One region of the Fontibacillus forbon genome, then DNA from elsewhere that is predicted to be linked to it. Evidence: riboswitches for the same ligand, from Rfam matches in the RefSeq annotation. Region 1 holds a riboswitch; the other holds the start of a gene.
What was found. Region 1 has a riboswitch for cyclic di-GMP ahead of ACLB09_RS08385 (MucBP domain-containing protein). Riboswitches for the same ligand answer to the same signal wherever they lie in the genome.

Region 2: linked by a shared signal. The riboswitch ahead of ACLB09_RS23875 (methyl-accepting chemotaxis protein) and the one ahead of ACLB09_RS08385 (MucBP domain-containing protein) in region 1 are both predicted to bind cyclic di-GMP.

Annotation. Positions count from the first base shown of each region.
Region 1 covers NZ_JBKGFV010000002.1:369,740-374,169, reverse strand. The annotation lists gene ACLB09_RS08390 (LuxR C-terminal-related transcriptional regulator) at 1-2,555, shown strand, start outside; cyclic di-GMP riboswitch class I at 2,881-2,971, shown strand; gene ACLB09_RS08385 (MucBP domain-containing protein) at 3,123-4,430, shown strand, end outside.
Region 2 covers NZ_JBKGFV010000008.1:34,676-39,105, reverse strand. The annotation lists gene spoIIE (stage II sporulation protein E) at 1-1,897, shown strand, start outside; cyclic di-GMP riboswitch class I at 2,054-2,141, shown strand; gene ACLB09_RS23875 (methyl-accepting chemotaxis protein) at 2,310-4,070, shown strand; gene ACLB09_RS23870 (non-ribosomal peptide synthetase family protein) at 4,097-4,430, shown strand, end outside.

The DNA of each region.
Region 1 (4,430 bases):
TTCGCAGCCACTATGTCAATAGATCATTATGGGAATTATCTAAAGGAACGGGGAGCAGACGGCGCCTGATTTCGATAGTTGCCCCTGCGGGCAGCGGAAAGACGACGGCACTGTTCGAATGTACGCTCCATGAGCCAAGACCCGTGTCTTGGCTGACCTTGGATGAGCGGGAGAACGATCACCGAAGATTTTGGCGGTATGTGGTGTATTCGCTCGCTCAACATACGCAACCGGGGATGGAGGAACGAACGTTGCCGCTCCTGAGCGAGTTTTCGGAAGGGGCCATGTCTTCTTTTTTGGATCAGTTGCTAAATGAACTGGATCACGAGGATCATCCGCTGGCCATCGTTTTGGATGACTACCATCTGATCCATAAAGGGGAAGTCCACGAGTATTTGAATTTATTTATTGATAATTTGCCGGAATCGGTTTGTATATATATAGCCTCTAGAACTGAACTCCCCTTTAGCGGAATGGCGAGATGGAAAATGAACGGAGACGTGCAGACCATAGGGCCGCGGGAATTGGCCTTCGATAAGGCCTCAGCTGCACAATTATGCGAAAATTTACTTGGCTATCCGCTAATCGCGAGCTCGGTGGAGAAGTTGGTGCAACGTACCGAAGGATGGGTAGCCGGGTTGCAACTGGCGCTGTTATCCATGCAACAGGGCGGTAAAGACAATTTATCGGACTCCGTGCAAATCCGGGGCAATCAACGGCATTTGGCCGATTATCTGTTTCATGAGGTCATGGCGGGCCTGGATCAAGAGCTTCAGCAGTTTTTACTGCAGACATCAATATTGAAGCGGCTTAACGGGACGATTTGCAGCATGATAACGGGACAGGAAGATAGCGGGATCAAACTTGAGCTTATTAAAGATAAAGGGTTGTTCCTGATTCCGTTGGATACCCATGGAGGATGGTACAGGTATCATCATTTATTTGCGGAGTATCTGGTGTCGGCATTGCAACAACAAATGCCGGACCAATGGAGGACTCTTCATATTCAAGCCAGTATTGCCTATGCTCAAGAAGGCTGGATGGAAGAAGCGATCGACTATGCCCTACTGGGCGAGGATTATGAATTGGCTTCCGACTTCCTGAATCGCCATGTGGGGGATGTGATAAGCCAGGGAGATTTCGGTACCCTATTGAGCTGGTTTAAACAATTTCCGGGTTACTTCGAATTGCCGTTCCGATTGCTGCTTTTGCAGGCTTTTGTTCACTCCGCAACGGGTGATTTTATTAATGCGGGTACTATATTAGATCAATGCGAATCAAGACTTCATCGTTTGTCTGATGATGAAACCAAGCTGGAATCGGTGAGCGGTTTATTTTTCGTAAAAGCCAATCTGGCTTTCTCATCCGGACAGTTTGAGGATTGGTTCGCCTTCGCGGATAGTATTCAAGACCGGCTTCCGGAGGATCCCGTATTTTTCAACTTCAATTATAATCTCAGAGAACCGTTTGTGCGGAATACTTCGTTCGGGTTAAAGGGCGTCATCACAGATACGACGAAGGCAATCGGCATGAAAATCGTATCGATCCTGGAGCAGCATGGCTGGGGAGATTCTCTGATTTGCCAATACGTAGTTCAGTCACTGGCGGAGGGCTTTTACGAATGGGGGGAGCTAGAGGCTTGCGCGCATTGGCTGAATCGCGTAATCGCCGGGAACCGTTATCGAGAAGTACCGGGTCTGTTAATTCCTTACAGGCTTACTCTAGCCAAGCTAAAATTAAGCGAAGATCAACCGCTTGCCGCGCGGGCCATCGTGCAGGAAACGATTCAATCCATCCTGGAAGCGGAGAATAGCCAGGCATCATGGCTTAGACCGCTGCGCGTATTTTTGGCTTACCTCGATTTGGAAGAAGGAAATTTTGACGAGGCCGAAGCTATTTTGCAGGAATTGAAAATCTCGATGAATCAGCGCGTTACCCTGGATCACTCTTTGGAAATATTGACACTGGCACGGCTCTTAATTGCTCGGAAATCGTATGAACAAGCTTTGGTCCTGTTGACAGCGTTGCGGGTCCAGGCGGAAGAGGCGGGAATCGTGAATTTGGCCATCTCTTCCATTGTGTTGCAAGCCAAGGCGGAGTTAGGACGCAGCGGGCCGATGAGCGCAGCCGTGTTGCTCCAGCAAGCCTTAAGGATGGGAGAACCGTTCCGGTATTGCCGTACTTTTTTGGATGAGGGCGAATGGTTGATTAAACTGATCAAATATGGTCTGGATTCGGCCGGCAACCTTGCCGGAACCGGTGAGGAATCTTGGACGGTCTATGCTTCGGGTTTACTGGAAAAAGCCGCTTTGGCACCAAAAACGAGTATGGAGTCAAGCGACCTTGCTGCCCGGTTCGGACTTACGCCAAAAGAACAGCAGGTTATTGCTTTGCTTCACCGGGGAGCAACAAACCAAGGGATCGCGGACGAGCTAGGGCTTACGCTGGGAACTATCAAAGTGTATTTAAATCGGATATATAGCAAACTAGGTGTAGGATCCAGGGTACAAGCTTTAATAAAGACCCAGGAGTTGGAGAATGGACAAAATGAGTAGGTTAATCCCGAAAGGTCTTGACTTCCTTATTTGGAAATTATGTGAATACTAACTTTAGATAGTAGGCAAAATTAGGTTGATTCCAATATAATACAAATATCAAACTGATAGAACGTTAATTATAAGGTTTGTCATCGTGAAATAAGAAGGTCATTTTGAACTATCGATGCGAAACGTGTCGATAATTAGTCGGGTTTTGTCTGTGACATTTTTATCACTGTAATAAGTTGACAAGCATTTTTTTTTGAAATATATTGAAAATATCATAGGATTATTTAATCTACATAATTTGAATTTGCTAGAACCGGGACTTTATGACTATTAATAGAATATTCGGCACACTAATCGAAAGATTAGGTCGCAAAGCCTTGGAGTCTAATAATTCTTTTGGGATTAATGACCGTCCGGCTGCATAACAATGTAATTACATTGTCTATGTAGCCGGTTTTTTATTTTCCTGTGTTCTCAGCGGATTTTGTTCCGTGAGATATAGATGCCCCACAGTGAGGAGGGTAGAATACTAGTGCTTGAAAGGGAGGAATTCCATGAAAAAATGAGGAGGAACCTATGAAACGCGGGTTAAAGATTGTAGTATCGTGGTTATGTTTGTTTTCACTTTTAGTTGGGGCACTGCCTGTTTATGGAGCTGGTGCGGGGAATATCTCCTGGCCTAATCCTGGAGCTACCAACCTGGATAAGAAGGCCAAACCGACAGGGAATTTCGGGGAATGGGAGATCAACCTTACGGTCGACGGTAAGAACCGTAAGTCCACAACGGATGTGGTGCTAGTTATTGACCGTTCCGGAAGTATGGATGGGACCCGGATGACTAAAGCGAAGGATGCTGCAAAGTCCTTTGTGAATCATCTCCTTCTTGAGGGAACTAATCCTCGGATCGCACTAGTTACCTTTGACAAAGGCGCTGATAAAGATGTCTCGGATGGGTTTAAGAGCTTCACTAGCAAAAGCAGCTTGATAACCGCTATTAACGGGATTTCAGCTTCTAATCAAGGTACTAATATTCAAGCTGGTTTGAGAGCCGCCCAAGAACTTCTAGGGGAAAGCTCGGCTGAAAACAAGTATATTGTTTTGTTAAGTGACGGTGAGCCAACCTATAGCTATGAAGCAGTGGATGCTATAGATTACAACTGGCCAGATAACTCACACCAATTTGCTATCACAGAATTTGGTGGCCGGGTCGGCAATGGATCCGACTACACAATTAATTACAGTTTTAAGTGGATTAGAACTGGGATTTTTAGTGGTTACTATAAGTATAAAGTTTATGACCATAGTATCGCTACTATCTCTCAAGCAAAGATCGCTAAGGATACTGGATATAAGATCTTCTCTGTCGGACTAGAGGTTCCCCAAAATGGGAATGAGGAAAAAATCCTAAAAAATATCCAAAGTGAAGGTTATTACTCCGCTAAAACTGAAGATCTGAATCAAATTTTTAATGCCATGGTCGGTGAAATTGCTTATGCGGCGAAATCAGCTGTTGTAACTGATCCGATGGGATCCATGTTCGATCTGGTTCCAGGGAGCATTTCAGTTTCACAAGGAACTTATACCTGGAATGAGCAAGCTGAAACGATTTCCTGGGATGCAGGTAATATCGTCGAAGGCAATACCGCAACACTTACTTATAAAGTAAAACTAGATCAATCCAAAAACCCGGTTTCAAATGTCGAGTATCCGATGAACGGGAAAACTACCTTAGATTACACGGATATTAAAAATAATCCTATTACAAAGGAGTTCCCTATTCCTAAGGATAAGATCGGTAATGGTTCCATCCTCATAAAGGGCTATCAAGTTAATGCTCAAGGCAAGCCGGTAAACGCTAACGGTGTTGAGGTAAGCAGTCCTGAG
Region 2 (4,430 bases), on a different contig from region 1:
ATTGCTTGCTTCGGTCATGACCGGTTCGGTCGGCTGGGAAATTTCCGGATTATCGATCGAACATATTTTAACGAGATATTTAATTCTTCTGTTTGCTCTAGTCGGGGGAGCAACGCTCGGCGCTTCGGTCGGTGTCGTAACCGGCCTGATCCTGAGCTTGGCCGACACCTCGGCGCTCTATCAAATGAGCCTGCTCGCCTTTTCGGGCATGCTGGCAGGAATGCTGCGGGAAGGAAGGAAATGGGCCGTCGGCTTTGGAATGCTGCTCGGATCATCCATCCTTTCCATCTACTTGACAGGCTCCGCCGAAGTAATGTCATCGACATGGGAAAGCTGCGTTGCCGTATTGCTCTTTTTATTGACGCCGGGCAGTGTCGTCTCCGCTATTGCCAAATATGTCCCAGGCACTCAGGATCACACCAAAACGCAGCATGAATACGCCAAACGCATGCGCGAAGTGACCGCAGGCCGGGTATCGCAATTTTCTCAGGTCTTCAAACAGTTGTCCCGCAGTTTCGGCCAAATCGCCAGTTCCGGGGAGATTGCCAAGCGGAGTGAAGAAGTGGACCATTTCATGAATGCGGTCACCTCCGGCGCTTGTTCGACCTGTTTCCGCCGGAATGCGTGCTGGGACGGGAAATTTTATCAGACCTATAAATATATGACTGAAATGATGACGGCCGTGGAAGAGAACCCGGATCTGTCCAAGGAAGAACTGCCGGCCAAGTGGAACAAAATATGCGCGAAAACCGACCAGGTCCTGTCGGTCATGAAGCACGAATACAACCTCTATCAACATGATATGCACTGGAAACGGCAAATATACGACAGCCGGCTGCTGGTAGCGGAGCAACTGTCAGGGGTGTCGCAGGTGATGGAGGATCTGGCGAAAGAGATTCAACGCGAAGGACAAGCCATGTATAAGCAGGAAGAACAGATTCGTGAGGCTTTGGAAAAAATGGGGCTGTCCATTCATAGCATCGATATCGTCAATCTGGATCATGGTAACGTGGAGATCGAAGTCGTTCATGCCTATACCCGCGGTTTCGATGAGTGTCGAAAAATTATCGCTCCGCTGTTGTCCGACATCCTTGGCGAACATATCGCGGTGATCAGCGATTCGTTGCCGGCGGGACGCGACGGTCTGGCCACAGTGACCTTTGGGTCGGCTAAAACTTATGTGATTATGACTGGAGTAGCAGGAACGGCCAAGGGAGGGGACCTCCTGTCGGGAGACAGCTTCAGCGCCATGGAACTGGGAAACGGAACGTATGCGGTGGCCATTAGCGATGGCATGGGCAACGGGGAGCGTGCCCGATTGGAGAGCAGCACCGCGCTGAATATTTTGGAACAGCTGCTGCAATCGGGCATGGACGAGACGCTGGCGATCAAGTCGGTGAACTCGATTTTGATGCTGCGTTCGCCGGATGAGATCTACGCAACCGTAGATATGGCGCTGATTGACGAATACTCGGCCCGGACCACGTTTTTGAAAATCGGCTCCTCTCCCAGCTTTATCAAACGGGGCCAGGAAGTCATTCAGGTGTCGGCCAGCAATTTGCCGATCGGGATCATTCAGGATATCGAAATCGACTTGGTCACGGTGCAATTATACCCGGGCGATACGCTAATCATGATGACGGACGGCATTTATGATGCACCCGGATATGCAGTAAACAAGGAGCTGTGGATCAAACGGCTAATTCAGGAGATTGATTCGGAGGATCCTCAGGAAATTGCCGACTGTTTGCTTGAGTCGGTCATTCGGTATCAGAAAAATGTGATCCAGGACGATATGACGGTCGCCGTCGCAAAAGTAGATCATTTCCTGCCGCAGTGGTCGACGCTGCATATCCCGGGGATTACTCCTCTGGAACGACCTCGGACGGTCAGCTAGGAATTGGGCGTTGCCAAATTATAAAAATCAGGACGTTAGTCATAATTTGGACAAAATATTGGTTGTTTTTACATGGGAATGTTTTGAAGTTTGTAGTAAAATATACCCTGTCATTCTTGAAATACACCAAATATGGCACTATTTCTCAAATTTTAAATATAATTTTGGCAAAACTGCCGAAAGGCAGTGACGCAAAGCTATAGGGACTAATTCCTATTACGGGAAATGTCAGCCAGTTGCCTAAAAAAACGGTAACCTATAGTATCTCTACTTTACTTTAGGTTATCTTTTTTTTGCCCAAAAATCGGGCAAATCTTAATTTTTACGGAAAGGGGTAGAGCATCAGAACTTGTTGACTATACCAAACATACATCCTATTCATATTAACAGACGGAAAGAGGAGACTTAGGAAATGAAGTTGGCACAAAGATTAGGCGGATTCCGCCGCTGGAGTATTGTAACGAAGAATATGATTTTGACCAGTGCCTCCATCCTGATGACCGGCGTGATTCTGATCGCGTCCAGCTATTACATACAGGGCGGGGTTTTGACCAATCAATTGGAATCGGATTCCCAGAAAGTAATGGAAGCCTGGAGCACCAAGGTTACGCCAGCTGAAGCCGCCGAGGCGATGAAGAGTACGGACCGCAATTCCCCGGTTCAGCAAAAACTGACGAAAGTGTTCGACGATTTATCCGCAACGCACCCTGATGTGGCGCAAGGCTATATTTTCGGTTCGAAAGTTACGGATAATAGCACGCAGATGATTGCATTCCCGACGGCAGTTTTGGATATGTTCGATGGGGAAGGCCTCCATTTGGGAGATATGCTCGGACAACCTACCTTCCATGTAAAGGGTGTCCAGGAAATGTTGAAAACAAAACAGATCACCTTTACTAAGCCTTACAAGGATGACTATGGTACCTGGCTGACTGTGCTTTATCCGTTTCAGAATGCAAACGGGGAAGTATTTGCCTATATGGGGATGGACTTTGACGCCAGCGTTATCTTGAGCGGGCAACAGGATCTGTTAAAATATACTTCTTTAGCTTTGGTTATCATTTTACTGGTAATTCTTACATTCCAATATATTACGCTGAGACGGACCTTCGCTCCCGTCAAAGATCTGATGAACGCGCTGGAGAAGCTTAGCCAGGGTGATTTTAGCATGCAGTTAAAAACGAACCAGAGCGAACTGGGCAAGGTCAACGAGAAATTTAATTCCACGGTGACGAATATTAAGGAACTGGTTACTACCATCAAGAACGTATCGTCCCAATCGGCCGAGCAGGCGCGCGTCCTGTTCACGGCTTCGGAGGAAAATCATCAGACCACTGCGAACATTACCAATCATATTGGAGAGATCTCGGATAAAGTGTCCCAGCAGAGCAAGTCGATTGCGGAGAGCGTAACGTCCCTGGAGGAGATCAATTCCGGGGTATCGACGATTGCCGGAAGTACCTCGTCGCTATCGGAAGCCTCCCTGCAAATGAAGGAGCAGTCCGAACTGGGCGGAAATAACATCGGCAAAGTGATGAAACAGATGGATTCGATCCAACAGTCGGTACAGAATTCCGTGTCTTCGATTGAGCAATTGCAGAAACGCTCCGGCGAAATCGAGGAGATCGTTCAAGTCATTACGCAGATCTCTGCGCAAACGCATCTGCTGTCCCTGAACGCAAGCATTGAAGCGGCCAGAGCCGGCGAAGAAGGTCGGGGATTTGCGGTTGTGGCCAACCAGGTGAAAAAACTCGCTGAAGAGTCCGGCAAATCGGCGGAGAAAATCGCAGATCTCGTTCATTACATTCAAAAGGAAACATTGACTGCCGTGAATGCCATTACCGATGGACAAAGAAATGTCGAGGCAGGCATCGATATCGTGAAAGAAACGGGAGAACTGTTCTATAACATCTTGGATGCCACCGAGGAGATCACGAGCCAGATTCAAGAAGTTTCCGCGTCGACCGAAGAAATGGCCGCAGAAACGGAACAGATCACAACTACTATCAGACAGATTGCCGTTTTGGCGGAGAGAAACGCCGACATCTCGGAGTCTATCAAGTCCAGCGCACTGGAGCAGCGTTCGTCAGCAGGGAAAATCGTGAATTCGGCGGAGAGCCTGAACCAAATCTCCGGAAAGCTGGAGCATGTGGTTGAAGGTTTGAAATTATAGAGAGAGAAGCAGGGAGTTGAGTTTTAATGGGTACCTTACTAATGGATCGTATTATCAGGGATTTTTGGGTGAATGAATTGCAGCCGCCCTTGTCCGGCCTTGATATTTATACAGACTTTCCAAGGCTGGGTTCCGAGCGGGATATGGGGTATACGGCCTACAGGTTGGATGTCTACCAGAAATCTATCTCTAAAATATCCAAAGAATTTGATTTGAATAGCTGGATGATGGCTTGCTACTTCGCCTTTTTATATCGGATGAGCGGAGAACAGGACCAAATTATCGGCGTAAAAGATCACGAAGGATTGTTACTTCCGTTACGGATGCGCTGTGAAGCGGAGATTTCGTTCCTGGATCTGT